DNA from 3 places in the Pseudomonas sp. KH_046_2 genome. Region 1 is predicted to be linked to each of the others. Evidence: predicted binding sites of a transcription regulator. Region 1 holds the regulator's gene; each other region holds the start of a gene.
The links. Region 1 encodes FliA, which starts transcription of late flagellar genes. Its sites were predicted from a motif close to CTAAAGTTTNNNNNNNNNNNGCCGNTAA; they were not measured.
Positions count from the first base shown of each region.

Region 2: the regulator FliA is predicted to act here: its motif matches at 3,077-3,104, upstream of AC3IX1_RS03985 (methyl-accepting chemotaxis protein).
Region 3: the regulator FliA is predicted to act here: its motif matches at 2,428-2,455, upstream of AC3IX1_RS22010 (methyl-accepting chemotaxis protein).

Region 1 is NZ_CM174480.1:1,755,645-1,768,274, forward strand. It holds gene flhA (flagellar biosynthesis protein FlhA) at 1-1,678, shown strand, start outside; gene flhF (flagellar biosynthesis GTPase FlhF) at 1,690-3,018, shown strand; gene fleN (flagellar synthesis regulator FleN) at 3,135-3,965, shown strand; gene fliA (RNA polymerase sigma factor FliA) at 3,962-4,702, shown strand; gene AC3IX1_RS07985 (chemotaxis response regulator CheY) at 4,871-5,242, shown strand; gene AC3IX1_RS07990 (protein phosphatase CheZ) at 5,264-6,052, shown strand; gene AC3IX1_RS07995 (chemotaxis protein CheA) at 6,107-8,371, shown strand; gene AC3IX1_RS08000 (protein-glutamate methylesterase/protein-glutamine glutaminase) at 8,420-9,550, shown strand; gene AC3IX1_RS08005 (flagellar motor protein) at 9,550-10,290, shown strand; gene motD (flagellar motor protein MotD) at 10,307-11,197, shown strand; gene AC3IX1_RS08015 (ParA family protein) at 11,241-12,029, shown strand; gene AC3IX1_RS08020 (CheW domain-containing protein) at 12,069-12,630, shown strand, end outside.
Region 2 is NZ_CM174480.1:882,010-887,761, reverse strand. It holds gene cra (catabolite repressor/activator) at 1-46, shown strand, start outside; gene AC3IX1_RS03990 (TatD family hydrolase) at 50-829, shown strand; gene AC3IX1_RS03985 (methyl-accepting chemotaxis protein) at 955-2,985, opposite strand; gene ampE (regulatory signaling modulator protein AmpE) at 3,176-4,012, opposite strand; gene ampD (1,6-anhydro-N-acetylmuramyl-L-alanine amidase AmpD) at 4,009-4,569, opposite strand; gene nadC (carboxylating nicotinate-nucleotide diphosphorylase) at 4,821-5,669, shown strand; gene AC3IX1_RS03965 (DUF6388 family protein) at 5,721-5,752, opposite strand, start outside.
Region 3 is NZ_CM174480.1:4,854,615-4,860,366, forward strand. It holds gene AC3IX1_RS22000 (sterol desaturase family protein) at 1-31, opposite strand, end outside; gene AC3IX1_RS22005 (PepSY domain-containing protein) at 183-491, shown strand; gene AC3IX1_RS22010 (methyl-accepting chemotaxis protein) at 690-2,315, opposite strand; gene AC3IX1_RS22015 (transporter) at 2,587-3,609, shown strand; gene AC3IX1_RS22020 (multidrug/biocide efflux PACE transporter) at 3,664-4,098, opposite strand; gene AC3IX1_RS22025 (LysR family transcriptional regulator) at 4,191-5,045, shown strand; gene AC3IX1_RS22030 (RNA polymerase sigma factor) at 5,172-5,752, opposite strand, start outside.

The sequences.
Region 1 (12,630 bases):
GAGCGCGCGTTTCACCCTCGATGCGATGCCCGGCAAGCAAATGGCGATCGACGCCGACCTCAACGCCGGCCTGATCGATCAGGCCCAGGCCAAGGCCCGTCGTTCGGAAGTGGCCCAGGAAGCCGAGTTCTACGGCTCCATGGACGGTGCCAGCAAATTCGTTCGTGGTGACGCCATCGCCGGCCTGCTGATCCTGTTCATCAACCTGATCGGCGGCATGGCGGTCGGTATCTTCCAGCACGGTATGACCTTCGGCGACGCCGGCAAGGTGTATGCGCTGTTGACCATTGGTGACGGTTTGGTGGCGCAATTGCCATCACTGTTGTTATCGACAGCTGCGGCGATCATGGTGACCCGTGCGTCCGGTTCGGAAGACATGGGCAAGCAAATCAATCGCCAGATGTTCGCCTCGCCCAAGGCGCTGGCGGTGGCGGCAGGCATGATGGCGGTCATGGGCCTGGTGCCCGGCATGCCGCACTTCTCGTTCCTGAGCATGGCGGCCCTGGCGGCTGGTGGCGCTTACCTGTTCTGGAAAAAGCAGAACGTCGCCAAGGTGCAGGCCCTGCAAGAGGTCAAGCGTCAGCAGGAGTTGCTGCCGTCGCCGGCCCGCGCCCAGGAAACCAAGGAGCTTGGCTGGGATGACGTGACCCCGATCGACATGATCGGTCTGGAAGTGGGTTATCGCCTGATTCCGTTGGTGGACCGCAACCAGGGCGGTCAGTTGCTGGCGCGGATCAAGGGGGTGCGCAAGAAGCTGTCCCAGGATCTGGGCTTCCTGATGCCCACGGTGCATATCCGCGACAACCTCGACCTGGCACCAAGCGCCTATCGCTTGACCCTCATGGGTGTGATCCTGGCCGAAGCGGAGATTTACCCGGATCGCGAACTGGCGATCAACCCGGGGCAGGTCTACGGCACGCTCAATGGCATTACCGCCAAAGATCCGGCTTTCGGCCTGGAGGCAGTCTGGATCGAAATCAGCCAGCGCGCCCAGGCGCAATCCCTCGGTTATACGGTGGTCGATGCCAGTACAGTAGTGGCTACCCACTTGAACCAGATACTCTACAAGCATTCCAGTGAACTGATCGGTCACGAAGAAGTGCAGCACCTCATGCAATTGCTGGCCAAAAGCTCGCCGAAACTGGCCGAGGAGCTGGTGCCTGGCGTGGTTTCGCTGTCGCAGTTGCTCAAGGTGTTGCAAGCGCTGTTGGCCGAACAAGTGCCGGTGCGCGACATCCGCAGCATTGCCGAGGCCATCGCCAACAATGCCGCCAAGAGTCAAGATACCGCCGCGCTGGTGGCTGCCGTGCGGGTTGGCGTCTCCCGTGCAATCGTGCAAAGCATTGTAGGCACTGAGTCGGAGCTGCCAGTTATCACCCTGGAGCCAAGGTTGGAACAGATATTGCTCAATAGTCTGCAAAAGGCAGGACAAGGCTCGGAGGAGGGCGTTCTGCTGGAGCCAAGCATGGCTGAGAAGCTGCAACGTTCGTTGATCGACGCGGCGCAGCGCCAGGAGATGCAAGGTCAGCCGGTGATTCTGCTGGTGGCCGGTCCGGTTCGCGCGATGCTCTCGCGATTTGGCCGGCTCGCAGTCCCGGGTTTGCACGTGTTGGCTTACCAGGAAATCCCTGACAACAAGCAAGTGACCATCGTTGCGACAGTAGGGCCCAACGGCTGAGGTAGTGGTTTATGCAAGTTAAGCGTTTTTTCGCCGCCGATATGCGTCAGGCCATGAAGCTGGTTCGCGACGAGCTGGGCGCTGATGCCGCCATCATTGGCAACCGCCGGATCGCCGGGGGTGTCGAGCTTACAGCTGCCCTGGATTACAAGCTGTCGGCGCTGGCTCCGCGCGTTCCGAACATGGAACTCGAAGACGAGCTGCGCAAGACTCAGTCGCGGATCGTCACCGCCCAGGCCGAATTGAGCCTGCGTGGCGATGGCGAGAGCGACAATGCAACCAATCGCCAGTTGTTCGCCGGCTTGCCGTTGACCGCCGCCGAGCCGCTGATCGAGCCGACTTACGCCGAACCCCGTCGCCCCGTGGCGGCCGCTGCCCCAGCGTCCGGTGGCGTGGACCCGCGCGCGTTCGACTCGATGCGTTTCGAGCTCAACAGCCTGCGCGAACTCATGGAAGTACAACTTGGCTCCCTGGCCTGGAATCAGCTGCAAGGCAGCCGTCCGGACCAGGCCAACCTCTGGCGTCGCCTGCAGCGCATCGGCCTGTCTGGCCCGTTGTCGCGCGACCTGCTGGCGATGATCACAGAAATCGAAGAGCCCCGTCAGGCCTGGCGCATGTTGCTGGCGCACCTGGCGCGCATGATCGTTACCCCGGAAGTCGAGCCGCTGGAAGAGGGCGGTGTGATCGCTATGGTCGGCCCTGCCGGCATGGGCAAGACCACAACCCTGGCCAAGTTGGCTGCCCGTTACGTGCTCAAGTACGGCGCGCAGAACATTGCGCTGGTGAGCATGGACAGCTTTCGCATCGGTGCCCAGGAGCAGCTCAAGACCCTGGGGCGCATTCTCAATGTGTCGGTGACCCACGTCGATCCGGGCCAGTCCCTGGTGCAGGCCTTGGAGCCACTGCTGCGCAAACGCGTGGTGCTGATCGATACCGCCGGCCTGCAGGCCAGCGATCCGGCCCTGCGCATGCAGCTCGAAAGCCTGGCCGGACGTGGCATCCGCTCGAAAAATTATCTGGTCCTGGCAACCACCAGCCAGAAACAGGTTCTAACGGCCGCTTATCACAGTTACAAGCGTTGTGGGCTCGCAGGCTGCATCCTGACTAAACTGGATGAAACGGCAAGTCTGGGCGAGGTGTTGAGCCTTGCCATCAGTCATGAACTGCCGGTGGCTTACCTGACCGATGGCCCGCGGATCCCGGATGATTTGCATCTGCCGCGTCGTCACCAGTTGGTCAGCCGCGCCGTGAGCGTGCAAATGCAGGAAGAACCCAGCGAAGAAGCCATGGCTGACATGTTCGCTGACATCTACCACAGCCCGACCAAGCAGGTTGGCTGAGGTAATAATGAACAGTTTTTGTACCTACATCGATGGTCTGCCATGCATTGTTCCGTTTGTGAACGCGCAGCCAGTAATGTGGCCTCCGTCTATGCAAGACAAGGTAAAGAAATAACATGGGCAGCATGCATCCCGTACAGGTGATCGCGGTGACCGGCGGCAAAGGTGGCGTCGGGAAAACTAATGTGTCAGTGAACTTGTCCCTGGCTTTGGCCGAGCTTGGCCGGCGCGTCATGCTGTTGGACGCCGACCTTGGACTGGCGAACGTCGACGTTCTGCTGGGCCTGACACCCAAACGTACCCTGGCCGACGTGATCGAAGGCCGCTGCGAACTGCGCGATGTATTGCTGCAGGGACCCGGCGGCATCCGTATCGTTCCGGCCGCATCCGGCACTCAGAGCATGGTGCATCTGAGCCCCGCGCAACACGCCGGCCTGATCCAGGCCTTCAGTGATATCGGCGACAACCTCGACGTATTGGTGATCGACACCGCTGCGGGCATTGGTGAGTCGGTCGTCAGTTTCGTTCGCGCCGCCCAGGAAGTACTACTGGTGGTGTGCGACGAACCGACCTCGATTACTGACGCCTACGCCTTGATCAAGTTGCTCAACCGCGACTACGGCATGAACCGTTTCCGCGTCCTGGCCAACATGGCCCAGAGTCCGCAGGAAGGGCGCAACCTGTTCGCCAAGTTGACCAAAGTCACGGATCGCTTCCTCGACGTCGCCCTACAATACGTCGGCGCGGTGCCCTACGACGAAAGCGTGCGCAAGGCCGTGCAGAAGCAGCGCGCCGTCTACGAGGCCTTCCCGCGTTCCAAGTGCTCGCTGGCGTTCAAGGCCATCGCGCAGAAAGTCGATACCTGGCCGCTGCCTGCCAACCCGCGCGGGCACCTGGAGTTTTTCGTCGAGCGGCTCGTGCAGCAGACAGCAGGACCTGTTCTATGACAGCCAGCGGCTACAACCTCTACAAGAAGTCGGCACGCGATGCGCAGTACGAGCTGATCGAGCGTTACGCGCCGCTGGTTAAACGCATTGCTTACCACTTGCTGGCGCGCTTGCCGGCCAGTGTCCAGGTCGAAGACCTGATCCAGGCCGGGATGATCGGCCTGCTTGAAGTGTCGACCAAATATGACGCCAGCAAAGGCGCCAGTTTCGAGACGTACGCGGGCATACGAATCCGCGGCGCCATGCTCGATGAAGTGCGCAAGGGGGACTGGGCGCCACGTTCGGTCCACCGCAATACGCGCATGGTCAGCGATGCCATTCGCTCGATTGAAGCTAAAACCGGCCGTGACGCTAAAGATCACGAAGTTGCGGCCGAACTCCAATTGAGTCTCGACGATTACTACGGGATTTTGAACGACACCCTGGGCAGCCGGTTATTCAGTTTCGACGATCTGTTGCAGGACGGCGAACACGAAGGGCTGCATGAGGATGGCGCGAGTGCTCATCTCGAGCCGTCACGCGATCTGGAAGATGAACGCTTCCAGGCTGCGCTGGCGGACGCGATTGCCAATTTGCCGGAGCGTGAGCGACTGGTGTTGGCGCTGTACTACGACGAAGAGTTGAACCTCAAGGAAATCGGTGAGGTCCTGGGGGTCAGCGAATCGCGGGTCAGCCAGTTACACAGCCAGTGCGCGGCCCGTTTGCGGGGGCGTTTGGGGGAGTGGCGAGCGCGCTGAAGGCAGTGTGGGGGACACTGCGAACGAGGCTGGTGTGGTGTTGAACTGCGCCGGTCGCGATCTGTTGTGCTCCAGACAGTCATTGAGTGCATTGCCGGATTGATTGAAATGGCGCGTCCAGGTGCTGGGCGCGTTTAAGACTGCTTGGAGGTCGAATTGGACAAGAACATGAAAATCCTCATCGTTGATGACTTCTCAACGATGCGGCGGATCATCAAGAACCTGCTGCGTGACCTTGGGTTCACCAACACCGTCGAGGCCGACGATGGCACTACCGCCATTCCGGTGCTCAACAGCGGAAGCATCGACTTTCTGGTAACGGACTGGAACATGCCTGGCATGACCGGTATCGATCTGCTGCGCCACGTGCGTGCCGATGAAAAGCTCAAGCACCTGCCGGTGCTGATGGTGACCGCTGAGGCCAAGCGCGAGCAGATCATCGAAGCGGCCCAGGCCGGCGTTAACGGCTATGTGGTCAAGCCCTTCACGGCCCAGGCGTTGAAAGAAAAAATCGAGAAGATTTTCGAACGCATCGGTTGATGAGTGCGCCACGGGGGAGCTATGGGCAATAACGAAACTTCATTGGGCGATTTTGAATCGACCCTGAAAAAACACGCCGTCGAATTGGTCGAGAGCCTTGAAAAAGGCAAGTTCGGCGACGCGGTGCAATTGATCCATGAGCTCAACCAGACCCGTGACCGCGGCCTGTATCAGGAAGTGGGCAAGCTCACTCGCGAACTGCATAGCGCGATCGTCAATTTCCAGATTGACCCGCACATGCCGCAAGCCGAAGAAGTGTCGCAGATCACCGACGCCACCGAGCGCCTGGGGTATGTGGTCAAGCTGACCGAGGCGGCGGCCAACCGCACCATGGATCTGGTGGAAAGTGCCACGCCGCTGGTCAATGGCCTGGCCGATGAAGCCAAGGTGTTGAGCGCGGACTGGGGGCGTTTCATGCGTCGCGAAGTCGGCGCCGAAGAGTTTCGTGAACTGGCCCGGCGGGTCGACGGGTTCCTGACGCGCAGCGGCACGGACAATCGCGCGGTGTCGGGCAACCTCAACGACATCCTGCTCGCCCAGGATTACCAGGACCTCACAGGCCAGGTGATCAAGCGTGTGACCCAGTTGGTCACCGAAGTTGAAAGCAACCTGCTCAAGCTCGTGCTGATGGCCAGTCAGGTGGACCGCTTTGCGGGCATCGAACATGACCGTGAAGCGATGCTTGCTGAAAAAGATCCACAAAAACATCTCTCTCAGGGTGAAGGTCCGCAGATTCATGCCGATAAAAGAGAAGACGTTGTGTCCGGTCAGGACGATGTGGACGATTTGTTATCCAGCCTGGGATTTTAGAGTTTTAGAATTTTAGGTTTTTTGGGTTTTTAGACCTGTAGGAGCACCCCCTTAATGAGCTTCGGCGCCGATGAAGAGATCCTTCAGGATTTCCTGGTTGAGGCCGGCGAGATTCTAGAGCAACTGTCCGAGCAACTGGTCGAGCTGGAAAGCCGTCCGGATGACGCGGATCTGCTCAATGCAATTTTTCGCGGTTTTCACACTGTAAAAGGGGGCGCCGGCTTCCTCCAGCTCAACGAGCTGGTGGAGTGCTGCCACATCGCCGAGAACGTGTTCGACATCCTGCGCAAGGGTGAACGTCGCGTCGACTCGGAACTGATGGACGTGGTTCTCGAAGCACTGGACGCGGTGAACAGCATGTTCAGCGAAGTCCGCGAACGCAGCCCGATCACGGCCGCGACACCGCAACTGCTCGCGGCGCTGGCCCGTCTGGCCGAGCCGCAATCGGCTGATGAGGTGGCTGCTGCACCTGTCGCCGCCGTGCTCGAAACGCCTGTTGCTGAAGCCGAATCGGGCGATATCACCGACAATGAATTCGAACAATTGCTGGACTCGCTGAACGCCGTCAAGGCCCAGGCCGAGGCTCCGGCGGCTGCTCCAGCGCCCGCCAGCCATGCCGCTGGCAGCGATGAAATCACCGATGCCGAGTTCGAGTCGTTGCTCGATCAACTGCACGGTAAAGGCCAGTTCGCCGTCGATGCAGTGGTCCCGGCACCGGCTGCGCCAGAAGCGCCGAAAGCGGCCGGCGACAGTTCCGATATTACTGACGACGAATTCGAAGCACTGCTCGACCAGCTGCACGGCAAGGGTAACTTTGCTGTCGAGGCGCTGGAGTCGGCCATTGCTTCGGTGCCTGCACCCGCGGCACCAAGCGCGGTGGCGGCCGGCAGCGATCTGATTTCCGATCACGAGTTCGAAGCGCTGCTCGACGAATTGCACGGCAAAGGCAAATTCAGCGAAGTCGGCACCGCGACGGTGGCCAACGGTTCGAACGCTTCCGTTGCAGCACCGGCAGCCAAGGCTGCGGCGCCGAAACCTGTAGCCAGGGCACCGGAGCCAAAAGCCGAAGCGCCGGCCCCGGCAGCCGCCGCTGCACCGGCTGCTGCCCGCGCCCCGGCCGCGCCTCCTGCGGAAAAACCGGCGAGCGAAGCCGAGACTACCGTGCGTGTCGATACCGCGCGTCTCGACGAGATCATGAACATGGTCGGCGAGTTGGTGCTGGTGCGTAACCGCCTGGTCCGCCTGGGACTCAACAGCGGCGACGAAGCCATGTCCAAGGCCGTGTCGAACCTCGACGTGGTCACCGCCGACCTGCAGACCGCGGTCATGAAGACCCGGATGCAGCCGATCAAGAAAGTCTTCGGGCGCTTCCCGCGCCTGGTTCGCGACCTGGCCCGCCAGCTCAAGAAAGAGATCAATCTGGAACTGGTCGGCGAAGAAACCGACCTCGACAAGAACCTCGTCGAGGCCCTGGCCGACCCGCTGGTCCACTTGGTGCGCAACGCGGTCGACCACGGCATCGAGTCACCGGAAGAACGCGAAGCCTCGGGCAAGTCCCGTGGCGGCAAGGTGATCCTGGCGGCCGAGCAGGAAGGCGATCACATCCTGCTGTCGATCTCCGATGACGGCAAAGGCATGGATCCGAACGTCCTGCGTTCCATCGCGGTAAAACGCGGTGTGATGGACAAGGATGCCGCCGATCGCCTGAGCGACACCGAATGCTACAACCTGATCTTCGCCCCGGGTTTCTCGACCAAGACCGAGATCTCCGACGTATCGGGTCGCGGTGTGGGCATGGACGTGGTGAAAACCAAGATTTCCCAGCTCAACGGCTCGATCAACATCTACTCGGCCAAGGGCCAGGGTTCGAAGATCGTCATCAAGGTGCCGCTGACCCTGGCGATCATGCCGACGCTGATGGTCATGCTCGGCAACCAGGCGTTCGCGTTCCCGCTGGTGAACGTCAACGAGATCTTCCACCTCGACCTGTCGACCACCAACGTCGTGGACGGCCAGGAAGTGGTGATCGTGCGGGACAAGGCGCTGCCATTGTTCTATCTCAAACGCTGGCTGGTCCGCTCCGCCGCTCACGAAGAGCAACGCGAGGGCCATGTGGTGATCCTTTCGGTGGGCACGCAGCGGATCGGCTTTGTCGTCGATCAGCTGGTGGGCCAGGAAGAAGTAGTCATCAAGCCATTGGGCAAAATGCTCCAGGGAACGCCGGGCATGTCCGGCGCCACCATCACCGGTGACGGCCGCATCGCGCTGATTCTCGATGTTCCGAGCATGCTCAAGCGTTACGCCACACGGCGTATTTGATTCTGGTGGAGCGGGGCGCCTGGCCTCGCTCCATCTAATGGAGTGTTTATGGCAGTCAAAGTCCTGGTGGTGGACGATTCGGGGTTTTTCCGCCGCCGCGTCTCGGAAATTCTTTCAGCGGATTCCAATATCCAGGTCGTCGGTACGGCGACCAACGGCAAAGAGGCGATTGATCAGGCGCTGGCCCTCAAGCCCGACGTGATCACCATGGACTACGAGATGCCGATGATGGACGGCATCACCGCCGTGCGGCACATCATGCAGCGCTGCCCGACCCCGGTCTTGATGTTCTCCTCGCTGACCCACGAAGGCGCCCGGGTCACCCTCGATGCGCTGGATGCCGGCGCGGTGGACTTCCTGCCGAAGAATTTCGAAGACATCTCGCGCAACCCCGAGAAGGTCAAGCAACTGCTGTGCGAGAAGATCCTCAGCATCTCGCGCAGCAATCGTCGAATCAGTGCCTACAACGCTCCGGCACCTGTTGCTGCACCAGCCCCGACGCCTGCGCCTGCGAGCATCGGCAGTTACGGCAGCAGCACGCCCGTACGTCCGGCACCGACACCGATCCCTGCGCGTACGCATGCGGCTACTGCGTCCTCGCCTGCGCCGAAGCGCAAAGCCTACAAACTGGTGGCCATCGGTACGTCTACCGGCGGCCCGGTTGCCCTGCAGCGGGTGTTGACCCAATTGCCGGCCAACTTCCCGGCCCCGATCGTGCTCGTCCAACACATGCCGGCCGCCTTCACCAAGGCCTTCGCCGAGCGCCTGGACAAGCTCTGCCGCATCAGCGTCAAGGAAGCCGAGGATGGCGACATCCTGCGTCCAGGCCTGGCGCTGCTGGCGCCGGGTGGCAAGCAGATGATGATCGACGGCCGCGGCGCGGTGAAAATCCTCCCGGGTGACGAACGTCTCAATTACAAGCCGTGCGTGGACATCACCTTCGGTTCGGCAGCCAAGACCTTCGGTGACAAAGTTCTGGCGGTGGTGTTGACCGGCATGGGCGCCGACGGTCGCGAAGGCGCGCGCCTGCTCAAGCAGGGCGGCAGTTCGATCTGGGCGCAAGACGAAGCCAGTTGCGTGATCTACGGCATGCCGATGGCCATCGTCAAAGCCGAACTCGCCGACGCGGTGTACAGCCTGGACGACATTGGCAAGCACCTGGTCGAGGCCTGTATCTGATGGATGTTCTAAGCCTGATTGGCATCATCATGGCCTTTGTCGCGATCATCGGCGGCAACTACCTTGAAGGCGGTCATCTCGGCGCCCTGGCCAACGGCCCGGCCGCGCTGATCGTGCTCGGCGGCACCATTGGCGCCGCGCTCCTGCAATCGCCGATGAGCGCCTTCAAGCGCGCCATGCAGATCCTCGCCTGGATCCTGTTCCCGCCCCGTGTCGACCTGGCCGGTGGCATCGACCGCGTGGTGAACTGGAGCCTGACCGCCCGCAAGGAAGGCCTGCTGGGCCTTGAAGGCGTCGCCGACGCCGAGCCCGACAACTACGCGCGCAAAGGCCTGCAACTGCTGGTGGATGGCGCCGAGCCGGAAGCGATCCGCAGCATTCTGGAAGTGGACTTCTACACCCAGGAAAGCCGCGACATCGAAGCGGCCAAAGTCTTCGAAAGCATGGGTGGTTACGCGCCGACCATCGGCATCATCGGTGCGGTCATGGGCCTGATTCATGTCATGGGCAACCTCGCTGATCCATCGCAGCTGGGCAGCGGTATTGCCGTGGCGTTCGTCGCCACTATCTACGGTGTGGCCAGTGCCAACCTGGTGCTGCTGCCGATCGCCGCCAAACTCAAATCCATTGCGTTGCGCCAGTCGCGTTATCGCGAAATGTTGCTGGAAGGGCTCCTGTCGATCGCCGAAGGTGAAAACCCACGCTCCATTGAGTTGAAGCTTCAGGGCTTCATGGATTGATGGGGGGTAATGGACTATGGCTCGTCGTCGACATCAGGAAGAACATGTAAACCATGAACGTTGGCTGGTTTCCTACGCCGACTTCATCACCTTGCTGTTCGCCTTTTTCGTGGTGATGTACTCCATCTCTTCGATCAACGAAGGAAAGTACAAGGTCATTTCCGAAGCGCTGATCGGGGTCTTTACCGATTCCGATCGTTCGCTCAAGCCGATCCCCATCGGTGACGAGCGGCCGAAGACCGTGACCCCGGCCAAGCCACTGGTCAAGGACAGTGACCAGGTCGATGCCGGCGTCTCCGGCGCCAGCGATCCGCTCAAGAGCATCGCCGACGACATCAGCGCGGCGTTTGGTGACCTGATCAGCTCCAACCAGATGACCGTGCGCGGCAATGAGTTGTGGGTCGAGATCGAGCTCAATTCCAGCCTGTTGTTCGGCAGCGGCGATGCTATGCCCAGCGACATCGCGTTCAACATCATCGACAAGGTCGCGGCGATCCTGAAACCGTTCGACAACCCGATCCATGTCGAAGGTTTCACCGACGATCAACCGATCCGCACCGCGCAGTACCCGACCAACTGGGAGCTGTCCTCGGCGCGCTCGGCCAGCATCGTGCGCATGCTGGCGATGCAAGGGGTGAACCCCGGTCGCCTGGCTTCGGTGGGCTACGGCGAGTTTCAGCCGGTGGCCAACAACGCCACCGCTGAAGGCCGCGCGCGCAACCGTCGCGTGGTGCTGGTGGTGTCGCGCAACCTCGATGTTCGCCGCAGCCTGACCGGCACCGGAACCGCCCATGCGCAACCGGATGCCGCGTTGAAGCGTGCTGGCACACAAACTGCACCGACCCCGGTCAAGTCGCCGGTACGAGAGAGCGCCGTCAATTCTCCGGCACCGGCATTAACACGTTGAGCTATTTCTCGGTCGATCCATTCGGCCGGGAGGAACAATCCGAATGAGAGTCTGGGCAGTCGCCAATCAAAAGGGTGGTGTCGGTAAAACCACTTCCTCCATCGCTTTAGCCGGTTTACTGGCGGAGGCGGGCAAGCGCGTGGTCGTGGTCGATCTCGACCCCCACGGCTCCATGACCAGCTACTTCGGCTACGACCCCGACGCCCTGGAGCACAGCAGCTACGACCTGTTCCTGCACAAGGGCAGCGTGCCGCAAGGCCTGCCGGGTCAACTGCTGCTGTCGACCAGTGACGAACGCATTTCCCTGTTGCCGTCCAGCACCGCGCTGGCCACCCTTGAGCGCCAGTCGCCCGGGCAGAGTGGTTTGGGCCTGGTGATTGCCAAGAGCCTGGCGCAACTGTGGCAGGACTTCGATTACGCCGTGATCGACAGCCCGCCATTGCTCGGCGTACTGATGGTCAATGCCTTGGCGGCGAGCCAGCAACTGGTGATCCCGGTGCAGACCGAACACCTGGCGGTCAAGGGCCTGGAGCGCATGGTCAACACCCTGGCGATGATCAACCGTTCGCGCAAACAGGCGTTGCCCTTCACCATCGTGCCGACCCTGTTTGACCGACGCACCCAGGCGTCCCTCGGAACCTTGCGCGTGTTGCGCGACAAATACCCCGAGGAAATCTGGCAGGGCTACATCCCGGTGGACACGCGTCTGCGCGATGCCAGCCGCGCCGGTCTGACGCCTTCGCAATTCGACGGCAAGAGCCGTGGCGTTCTCGCTTACCGCGCGTTGCTCAAGCATATGCTGGCGGCGCAACTTGTTACGCAGGTAGCGTGACATGAACCCAATTCCCGTAGCGCCCGCGCAGGTGTGCCAATGAATCGGCCGATGAAGACGACATCGCGGCCGCAACTGGCGTTGCAGTCGTACCTGGACAACCTGCTGCAAGACGCAACCGAAGAGATGACGCCGGAGATCGAGGCGTTGGTCGAGGTTGTCGAAGCGGTGAATGTCATCGAAGAGCAAGCCGTGCTGGACGAGTTCCAGGCCGCGGTGCTCGAAGAGCAGGCCCTGGATGCACAGAAAACCGCAGTGGCTGCCGCTCCGGCTGTCGCGCCTTTGGCAAAGACTCCCGTAGCCGTGGTCGAAGCCCCGGAACCCGTTCTGGCGCCGGTATCGACCCTTGCGTCGCTGTTGCAAACCCTGGTGGCTCCAGTCATTGAGGAGCCTGCGGCGCTGGTGCCGCCAGTCGTCGAAGTGCATCTGCCGCCGAGCAATACGCCGCCACCGGTGGAAACCGATGGTCGTCCGTCCTGGGCTGCCGAACCCTTCGAATGCCTGCTGTTCGATGTCGCCGGCTTGACCCTGGCAGTGCCGCTGGTGTGCCTGGGGTCGATCTACTCCCTGGCCGGTCACGAATTGACGCCGTTGTTCGGCC
Region 2 (5,752 bases), 880 kb from region 1:
GCAAGCCATCGCGCGCACGTTCAAGCAGCGTATTCGCCAGGACTGAACCGTGGAGCTGATCGACACCCACACCCATCTGGATTTTCCGGACTTCGACGTCGACCGCCAGGCGTTGCTGGCCGACTGCCGCGCCCTCGGTGTGCGGCGGATCGTGGTGCTGGGGGTTTATCAGGCCAATTGGCAGCGGGTCTGGGAACTGGTGCAGAGTGATCCCGACCTGCACGCCGCGTTCGGACTGCACCCGGTGTACCTGGACGATCATCGCCCGCAACACCTGAGTGAGCTCGGTGACTGGATTACACGTCTGGCCGGCCATCGGCAACTGTGTGCGGTCGGCGAGATCGGCCTGGATTACTTCATCGAAACCCTCGACCGTGACCGCCAGCAGGCGTTGTTCGAAGCGCAATTGCAACTGGCGGCGGATTTCGATCTTCCGGCATTGATCCATGTGCGGCGTAGCCATGCGGCGGTGATTGCCACACTCAAACGGTTTCGCCTGAAACGGGCCGGCATCATCCACGCCTTCGCCGGCAGCAAGGAAGAAGCCCGCGAATACATCAAGCTCGGATTCAAACTCGGCCTTGGCGGCGCCCCGACCTGGCCGCAGGCGCTGCGCATGCACCGCGTGCTCGCCGAGCTACCGCTGGATTCTATGGTGCTGGAAACCGACTCGCCGGACATGGCGCCCGCCATGTTCCCTGGCCAGCGCAACAGCCCGGCACACCTGCCGGCGATCTGTGCGGCACTGGCCGACATCATGGCGATCAGCCCCGAGCAATTGGCCGCGGCCAGTACGGCCAATGCCTGCGAGTTGTTTAACTGGTCATGACTGCCAGCACCCGCCAACGGTGGGAGCGGACTTGCCCGCGAAGACGGCGGCACATTCAACAACAATGTGACTGAAAAACCGCTTTCGCGAGCAGGCTCGCTCCTACAGGGTTCCCGAGCCGTCTTTCAAACCCGAAATGCGCTGATCAACTGCTTCAACTCCACGACTTGGGCCGACAACGCCCGGCTGGCGTCTTCGGTCTGATGCGCACCTTCAGCGGTGCGCTCGCCGGCGCGATTGATCTCGACGATGTTCTGGTCGATGTCGTGGGCCACGGCGGTTTGCTGCTCCACGGCGGCGGCAATCTGCTGGTTCTGGTCAACGATCATGCCGACCGCTCCCAGAATGTTTTCCAGCGCCCGCTGGACCTTCTCCGACTGCCCGACCGTGCCGCTGGCCATTTCATGGCTGGTGCCCATTGCCTTGACCGCCGCGCCGACACCGCCATGGAGCCTGGCGATCATCTGCTCGATTTCTTCGGTCGATTGCTGGGTTCGTTTGGCCAGGGTCCGGACTTCATCGGCGACCACGGCGAAACCACGGCCCTGCTCACCGGCCCGCGCTGCCTCGATGGCGGCATTGAGCGCCAGCAGGTTGGTCTGTTCGGCGATGCTCTTGATCACTTCGAGCACGCGGCTGATGGACTGGCTGTCGCTGGCCAGTTGATTGATCACCAGTACCGATTGATCGATCTCGCTGGCCAGTGCAGCAATGCTGCCTTGCTGAGACTCCACCAGACTGCGACCACTGATGGTCTCATCGTTGACACTGTGGGCACTGCTCACCGCTGCGGCGGCACTGCGCGCAACTTCCTGGGAAGTGGCCGACATCTGGTTCATGGCCGTAGCCACTTGTTCGATCTGCGTGCGCTGCCCGGCGACGGCCTGGTTGCTTTGCGCGGAAACGCTTTCCACTTGCCCGGCCTGACGCTCGACTTCGCTGACGGTCTGCCCAACCCGCTCGATCAGGTCATGGATTTTCTTCACGGTGCCGTTGAACACCTCGCCCAACTCCCCCAGCTCATCGCGGCTGTGGGCGCTGAAGGTCACGGTCATGTCGCCGGCCGCCACCTTGTCCATCACCGCCCCCAGGCGCTTGAGCGTGGTGCGGGTCGAGGCATAGAAAGCGCCGTAGAGATAAAAGATCAACACAAACACGACTGACAGCGCCACGGCCTGCAGGACCATGTGCGTGCGGTTCTGCTCCAGGCGTTGCTGCAACTGCGGGCCCAGATACTTCAGGGTTGCTTCATTGAGTTGGTAGGTCTGGTCCATCAGGGCACTGACCTGATCGTAAAAAACCTGCCACGGCGCGTCGAGGGTATCGGCCATGACCACTTGTTCCTCGAACAGCTCGCTGGCTTTCTTCAAGGATGCCCGGCTGCTATCGGCCTGAGCGGCCAGGTTATCGCGTGCGGCGTTGCTGGAACCCAGGGCATCCTGCAACTTCAGGCCGTACTCGGCCTGGAGCTTTTCAATCTGCGCCAGCAATTCATCGAAACGGGTACTCGAAGCCGAGTTGATGAACCCCTGCCCCAACGAATAAGACCCCATTGCCCGACCTTCGCCCAGGATCTGGGTGACCCGTGGCGTGACGAGGGTGACGAGCTCGCTCAACTGGCGCATGTCGCTCTGGTTGTCGCGACTGAGGCCGGACTGGCTGGTGATGAGCTGGCTGAAAATCTGCGCGCTGCCCACCAGCTTGCCGATCAAGGCACTTTTGCTTTGCAGGGAGTTTTCCGTTTGCTGGGCCTTGAACGCGGCGATCATTTCATCGCGTTTGCCATCAAACACCGCGACCTGCTCCGGGTCGCTGGTCATCGCCGTCAGCCCTTGCAGGCGAGTCAGAATATTCTGCTCGAGGGCGCTGATCTTCGATTCGACATTGCCGGCCTTGCCGGATTGGCCGAGGCTGACATTGATCTGCACCAGGTTGTTCAGGGTTTCCAGATCGCGCCGCAACGTCAGGCTGCTGCCCAACAGGTCGAGACTTTGCAGTTCGATGCGCGTGCCCTGGAATTCGCGGTAGGAGTCACGCACCAGATAGAAGTTGGTCACCAGCATCGGCACCAGGAACAGTACGCTGATCAGGCTGAACTTCATGCCGAAGCTCAGGCGGTTCATCAGTGCGACAGCGGGATAGAGCAAGCTCTTCACTGGATGTCTCCCTTCAATTTCTTATTTTTTTTATTGGCAGGCGCAGACGGACGGCAGATAGCCACTATTCGGCGCTATCTCTGTATAACTTAAATCGGCAGGAGGTTTTGTAACTTAAGGTTAACGACAGGGCGAAGCACTTCGGACTAGTGATCGCCCTGTGGCTAAGGAGCTTGCTTTGAATGCAGCGTTAATGCAGGACCGTCCACAACGCAAACCCGGCATACCAGAGCACCGCCGCACGCAGCAGCAGCGCCCAGATGCGGTCCAGATTGTTGATACCTTCTGCGCCGGTCACTGGCGCCGGAATTTCACCGGCCACCAGCCCGACGTTCACGATCAGTTGCGCGGCGCTGATGTTCCAGTTCAGCAGCTCATGCAGCATGACCCGACTGACCGCGACAAAATTGCCGACCAACGCCAGGCTCGCCGCCAGCAGACGCACCGGCAACCAGTCGAAGGCGTGACGCAGTTGCCCGGCGCGCTCGACCACTGCGGGGTTTTTCCCGTGTTCTTCGGCCAGCGCCAGCAACCGATAACTCAGCGCCGCGACCGGACCCAACAGGAAGTACCAGAAAATCACCGCGAAAAAGCTATGGTAGGCCTCCCACAGCAAATGCCCTTCGACCTGCTCCAGCAATTGCTCGCCATTGTCTGCGCAGATATCCAGGTCGCGCTGGGCGACATGAGCCGCCGCTTGCAGGTCTTCCCGACGCCAGGCATCGCGGAACGGCCCGAGATCGCCCAGCAGATCACCGCGCCCCAGGCTGTAGATCACCACCAGCAAATGGATCGGCAACGCCAGCAACCCGTAGGCCACGGGCTCAATGACCACCAGCAGCAAACCCAGCAACGCCACCGGCAACAAGACCAGTACCGCCAGCACCAGCCATGGCCGGTTTGAAAGTCGCGGGCTGGCTTCAAGCTTGTTCAGCTCGTGTGTCCAGCCATTGTCACGCTGAACTCGATGGCGCAGGGCCGAGAACTTCTCGATCCACACCGCCAACAGCAACACCAGAAAACTCATCGTCCTTCCTCTTGTGCCAGGGCGGCACGATAGCGTGCCCAGTCGAACGCCGGCCCTGGATCGGTTTTGCGCCCCGGTGCAATGTCGCTGTGCCCGCAGATACGCTCTGTGGTGATTGCCGTGAACGCCTGTTGCAACTGGCGGGTCAGGGCTGTCAACGCGCTGTATTGCGCGTCGGTGAACGGCAGATCATCCGTGCCTTCGAGCTCGATGCCCACGGAAAAATCGTTACAGGTTTCCCGCCCCTCGAAGCACGAGACACCCGCATGCCACGCACGCTCAAGACATGAAACAAATTGGGTGACGGTACCGTCACGTTCGATCAGAAAGTGCGCAGACACCCGCAAATCCGCGATCCCTTCAAAATAGGGGTGTTCGGTGACATCCAGACGATTCTGGAAAAATTCCTGCACCTTGCCGGTGGCGAACTGCGCCGGCGGCAGGCTGATGTTGTGGATCACCAGCAGGGAAATTTCGCCTGTGGGGCGCGCATTGAAGTTGGGTGAGGGGCAGACATGCACACCCTGAATCCAACCGCTCGCGGGGTCCAACTGCATACCGATTCCTTCAACGTCGACTGTATTGGCACAGTATGCCGCGATAATCCCCCGGGGCGCGATCCCTTGCCGTGTTTGAGGCGCTGGAGGTTGCCGATCTCAAACAGGCGTTTGTTCGGCAACGATGACCAACGCGACAACGGCAGGGATTCGACCAAATGCAGGCGCCAGCGCCAACGTAACGCTCTGATGCCTTGGGTTGGCCCGTGCCATGGCACTATAATCGAGCCACTTTGTTTGTGGAGTCCGTTATGCCGAATCTACGTCTCGCCGATCTGACCGCCGAAATCGAAGCCAACGTGCGCCGTGCGTTGCGTGAAGACATCGGCAGCGGCGACATCACCGCGCAGTTGATCCCGGCCGAGCGCCTGGCCAAAGCCACCATCATTACCCGCGACGCAGCCGTCATCAGCGGTACCGCCTGGGTGGATAACGTGTTTCGGCAACTGGACCCACGGGTGGCGGTGCACTGGCAGGTTGCCGACGGTGAACGGGTGACGCCCAATCAGGTGTTGTTCCACCTCGAAGGCCCGGCACGCTCGCTGCTGACCGGCGAACGCAGCGCCCTGAACTTCCTGCAATTGCTCTCCGGCGTGGCGACCCGCGCGCAATACCTGGCGGACTTCGTGGCCGAGACTCAGGTCAAGTTGCTCGACACCCGCAAAACACTGCCGGGGCTGCGCCTGGCGCAAAAGTACGCCGTGACCTGCGGCGGCTGCCATAACCACCGCATCGGCCTGTATGACGCCTTCCTGATCAAGGAAAACCACATCGCCGCCAGCGGCGGCATCGCGCAGGCCATCGCCGCCGCGCACAAGATCGCCCCGGGCAAACCGGTCGAGATTGAAGTGGAAAGCCTGGATGAACTGAAAGAAGCGCTCGCGGCCGGTGCCGACATCATCATGCTCGACGAACTGAGCCTGGACGACATGCGCGAAGCCGTGCGCCTGAACGCCGGCAAGGCCAAGCTGGAGGCCAGCGGCGGGATCAACGAAAGCACGTTGCTGCCGATTGCACAGACCGGGGTGGATTACATTTCGATCGGTGCGATGACCAAGGATGTGAAGGCGGTCGATCTGTCGATGCGCCTGAGTCTCTGATCGCGCCTCGCCGTACAAAAAACGCCAGCCTCATCAAGGCTGGCGTTTTTGTCAGACCACCAGATAGTTCATCTCGCAGTACT
Region 3 (5,752 bases), 3.1 Mb from region 1:
GTGCGTACAACCCCGCAATGATAGTTTTCATCGCCACCTCCATTGATTGAAGGCAAAGCATGCGAGTTGATCCGGGCACAGAATTGAACAAACGAAGCAATCGAACGCTCAGTTTTAAGGGTGAATTAAGTTGATACGACTAACCTGATCCCACTTGAACAACTATCCCAAGGAAAGAACTCATGAAGACTTTGACTGCCCTCTTCACCGCTGCCGCCCTGACGCTCACCGCTGGTTTGGCCCAGGCCAAAGACGTTCCCGTCGACCAGATCCCTCAGCTGGTGAAGGAGGGCAAGATCAAGCCTATGGAAGAGTTGAACCAGATCGTGTTGAAGCTGCACCCGGGGGCCACCATTACCGACAGCGACCTGGACAAACACTCCACCATCTACGAGTACGAAGTCGAACTGCGTGACGCCAGCAACGTTGAATGGGACGTGGATTTGAACGCCACCACCGGCGAAGTCCTGAAGAACAAAAAAGACGTCTGATGCACACAACAAAGAGCCGCACGGTTTTCGGATCGTGCGGCTTTTCTGCGTCTGGATGATTGATCAGGCCGACGTGCTGACCATGGCGTTTTTTTTCCAATGTGGATTCAGGTTCAACCCGTCATCGACACCCTATACCTGCACTTGAGACCGACTGTGTACCGACTCGATAAGGAACCCGGTACACCGTCCCTTTCATCAAGCGCTCAGGCGCGCCGTCACCTCGTTCAACCGCCCCGACAAACCGTGCAGGTTGTTGCTGGCCGCTTCAGTGCGCTGCACGTTGTCCAGGTTGGTGCTGGCGATGCTGGTGATCTCGGTGAGGTTGCGCGAGATGTCTTCGGCCACCGAGGTCTGCTCTTCGGCGGCAGTGGCGATCTGGCGGTTCATGTCGCGGATGGCTTCCACGGCCAGAGTGATGCGTTCGAGCATGGCGCCGGCCTCCGTCACTTGCTGCACGCTTTGCTCGCTGCGCGACTGACCGCTTTCAATCGCCTGGGCCGCTTCGATTGCACCGGTCTGCACGGTCTGAATGATCTGGTTGATTTCGATGATCGACGCCGCCGTGCGCTGGGCCAGGCTGCGCACTTCATCGGCCACCACCGCGAAACCGCGCCCGGCCTCACCGGCACGGGCCGCTTCGATGGCCGCGTTGAGTGCCAGCAGGTTCGTCTGTTCGGCGATGCCGCGAATCACTTCCAGGACCTTGCCGATGCGCCCGCTGTCGGTTTCCAGTTGGCGGATGACCGTGGCGGTATTGGCGATTTCACCGCGCATCTGGGTGATCGTATGGATGGTGCCCTGCATGACTTTTTCGCCCTGTTGGGCGGACTGGTCGGCGTCGTCGGCGGCCCGCGCCGCTTCGGCGGCATGACGGGCGACTTCCTGTGCCGTAGCGGACATTTCGTTCATCGCCGTGGCCACCTGATCGGTGCGGTTGAACTGTTCGTTGGTACCGCCGGCCATCACGGTGGCGATCGAGTTCAACTCACCGCTGGCGCTGTCCAGGTCCGACGCGCTGCGCTGCAAACGGCTGAAGGTTTCGGCAAGGAAATCGCGCAGGGTGTTGGCGGCCATCGCCAGTTTGCCCAACTCGTCCTGACGGGTGCTGGCCACGCGCTCGGCAATACGTCCCTGGCTGAGCTGCGCCACGTATTCGATCAGTTTGCGGATCGGCTCGACCAGGTTGCGGTTGACCAGCCACAGGCTCAGCAGGCCGATCAGCCCCCCCGAAACCAGCATCACGACCAGCCCCAGCAACACCGTGCGATCGGCACTGGCACTGATCAGTGTCGATTGTTCGGCACCCTGCTTGCGCAACTCGCTGACCAGTTCACTCATCTGATCGCTGGCCGCGCGGTCCACGCCCTTGACCGCCGCGTCGCCCGCCGCCGGGTCACCACCGGCGGCCACGAACGCGTCCCGGCCCTTCTGATAGGCCGTGCCCAACTGGCGATGCTCGTCACGCAAGCGATTGATGCGGCTCTTGAGTGGCGGCTCGATACCCTTCTGCGCGGCCAGTTCGCCGAGGATGTTTTGCACATCGCGCTGACGCGCCTCGAATTGCCCCCAGTACTTGCTCAGGTCCGCCGGTTGCTTGCCGCGCAGCAGGACGTTTTTCCACTCCTGCACCTGCACCTTGAATTGCAGGTTGGCTTCATCGATCAATTGCGAGGTGTGCAGCGGGCCTTCGATCAGATTGGCGTAGTTCTGCACGCCGCTGGACAGGAAGTGAAAGCACGCCAGGGCGATCAACAGCATCGCCAGCAGACTGCCGCTCAGCAGGGCGAGAATTTGTGCTCTCAGGGACTTTTGCAAAAGCATCGCAGGGTACTCATGACAGGAATGAGGCACGCCCGTAAAGGCGTGAAAAGTGTCCGGACATCCCTGTCTGCGGTCCCGGCCGAAGCCGGCGGCGCGCAACTCAACCCAAGCGTGATCGGCTAGCCAGAGCGGTTCTTGAGAAAATCCCGACCGCCGGTAGAACAATTGTTTGCGTTATTTTCCTGTCACAAAAACGTCACCCCCGCTTGCGATGATGCCGCTCAAGTGAACCTGCAAAACACGTGACAGGCGCCTCCCCTTGCGAGTCCTCATGAACCACAGCATCGATCAAAGCCATCGCGACACGGATCTGTTCGGCCTGCTTTACGGTTTCAGCTTTCGCCCCGGTGAGGCCGGTCGGGAAATCAATTCCGCCGAGGCCTTGCAGTACCTGCAACAACCGCAAAGCGACGAGCAATTCCTCTGGTTGCACCTGAACCTCGCCCACGCCGCGTGCGAGCGCTGGATGAAGAGCCATCTGGAGTTGCCCGAAGAATTTTTCGAAGCGCTGCACGAAGGCTCGCGGTCGACGCGCATCGAGCATGTCGACTCCGCGTTGCTGGCGGTGGTCAACGATGTGGTGTTCAACCTCAGCAACATGGTCTCGTCGGATGTCTCGACCCTGTGGGTGTGCGCCCGCAGCCAATTGATCATCAGCGCCCGCCTGCAACCGCTGCACTCGGTGGACAAATTGCGCTCGTCGGTGAAGGCCCGGGAGTGCTTTCGTTCCCCGCTGGAGTTGCTGGTGCATCTGCTGCGCGACCAGGGTGAAGTGCTGACCCAGATCGTGCGCAAGACCAGCCAGAGCGTGGATCAGATCGAAGACGAATTGCTGTCCTCACGCCTGTCGACCAACCGCGCCGAACTGGGCGCCAATCGCCGGGTGCTGGTGCGTTTGCAACGGCTGCTGGCGCTGGAGCCAGGCTCATTGCTGCGCCTGCTCAACCGGCCGCCGCAATGGCTGCAAAAGGAAGACGTGAAGGAGTTACGCAAATCCACCGAGGAGTTTGCGCTGATTATCAACGACCTCACGGCGCTGGGTGAGCGGATCAAGCTGTTGCAGGAAGAGATCGCCGCCAACATCAACGAACAGACCAACCGCACGCTGTTCACCCTGACCGTGGTGACGGTGCTGGCGCTGCCGATCAACATCATCGCCGGTTTCTTCGGCATGAACGTCGGCGGCATTCCGCTGGCCGATGATCCGCAGGGTTTCTGGGTCCTGGTGGCGCTGGTCGCGACCTTTACCGTGATCGCCGGGCGCTGGGCGTTTCGCAAGCAGCAGGATTATTAACGTCTGCTAACCCCTGTGGCGAGGGAGCTTGCTCCCTCGCCACAAAAACGATACTTAGCAAACCTCGCGAGTCACCAGCATCCGCTCCCGAACCACGTCATATGCCCAGTGGTAGACGTAGGTGTACGGCAGGAAAAACAGCAGCACGCCGATATCCAGCAGGAACGCCTGCCACAGGCTGACATCCAGCCACCAGGCGATCAGCGGTACGCCGAGGGCGACCAGTCCGCCTTCGAACAACAGCGCATGCACCACGCGAACCCAGGCGTTGTGTGCGATGGCGAAGCGCTTGAGCAGCCGTTCGAACATACCGTTGAAGACCACGTTCCAGGCCAGGGCCAGGCCGGCGATGAGGACGGTGACCATACCCATTTCCAGCATCGGTTTCTTCATGATCCAGGCCAGCAACGGGGTACAGATCAGGATGGCCAGCAGCTCAAAACCGATGGCTTGAAAAATACGTTCAGTAATGGACTTGTTGGCGCTCATGGCCGAACTCCCTTGAGTGACTGTGTGGTTGCCATGATCTGTCATCACGCCGATACTTAATAACCAATAACCATCGATCAAGGCGATAGTTCATGGCCTCTCACGAAGTGTTGCTGGCGTTTGTCGAAGCCGCGACCCAAGGCTCGTTTTCCGCCGCGGCGCGCAAGTTGGGCCGCAGTCAGTCGACCATCAGCGCGGCGGTGGCCAGTCTGGAAATCGACCTGAACCTGACCCTGTTCGACCGCAGCAGCCGCAAGCCCGGCCTGACCCCGGCCGGGCACGTCATGCTGCAACGGGCCGAAGAGATCCTGGCCGCCACCAGTCGCCTGGAAATAGCCGCCAGCCAACTGTCTCAAGGGGTGGAAGCGAAGTTGACGGTAGCGCTGTCCGATACCTATCAGTCGGACCGCTTCGAAGCCGCCCTCAGTGCCTTCGAGCAGCGTTACCCGGACCTGGAGCTCGAGTGCCTGATCGCCGAATGCGATGACCTGATGTCCCTGGTGCAAAGCGGCCGGGCGCAGATTGCCTTCGCCGAAATGCAGGACAGCTACCCGCCGGACCTGGTCAGCTCGACGGTGGACGAGCGCACGGAAATCGCTTTGTTCGTGTCCCCGACACACCCGTTGGCGACGCTGGACTACGTCGACCGGGACGTACTGCAGCAGCACCGCGAGTTGCGCTTGGCCACCATCATCAATCCCTATGAAAGTCGGGCGAAGGGTCGCGTCTGGTCGGCGCCGAGTTATCTGATGCTGCTGGAAATGGCCCAGGGCGGGTTCGGCTGGGCGCCGTTGCCCCGCTGGCTGGTCGAGCGGTTCGGGCCTGGCACGTTGCAGGAACTGGTGGTGCGCGGCTGGCCGAAAACGGTGTCGGTGGATGCGTTGTGGTCGCGGCTGAATCCGCCGGGGCCGGCGGGGAGCTGGTTGCTGGGCAAGATGCTGGAGTGAAGGTCCTTCGGCCCTTATCGCGGGCAAGCCACGCTCCCACAGGAAATGGTGGCAACCACAAAACTTGTGTGCACCACTGCCCCTGTGGGAGCGGGCTTGCCCGCGATGGGGCCAGCCAATTTCACATCAATCCAACGCCTTGAGCCGCTCTTCGATAAACCGCCGCTCAGGCTCTTGCCGGGTCAACGCCAGCGCTCGTTCCCAAGCCGCCCGCGCCTCTTGCACCCGGCCCAGTTGCCGACAGAACTCCGCCCGCGCCGAGTGCGCCAGGTGGTAGTCGAGCAGTTCTCCCCGATCCAGAATGGCGTCGACTAGCGTCAGCCCCGCCAGTGGTCCATCGCGTTGCGAAATCGCCGCTGCACGATTCAACTCGATCACCGGCGACGGCACCGCCCGCAGCAGGACGTCATACAGACCGACAATCTGCGGCCAATCGGTTTCCCCCGCCGTCGGGGCTTCGGCGTGCACCGCCGCGATCGCCGCTTGCAGGCAATAGGGTCCGAATCGTCCCATGGTCAGCGCCCGCTCGACCAGTGTGCAGCCTTCGCTGATCAACCCGGCGTCCCACAGCGAACGGTCCTGTTCGTCCAGCACAATCAGCTCGCCGCTCGCCGAGGTCCTGGCCGGGCGGCGCGACTCGTGCAGCAGCATCAACGCCAGCAAGCCCATCACCTCCGGCTCCGGCAGCAGTTCCACCAGCAACCGGC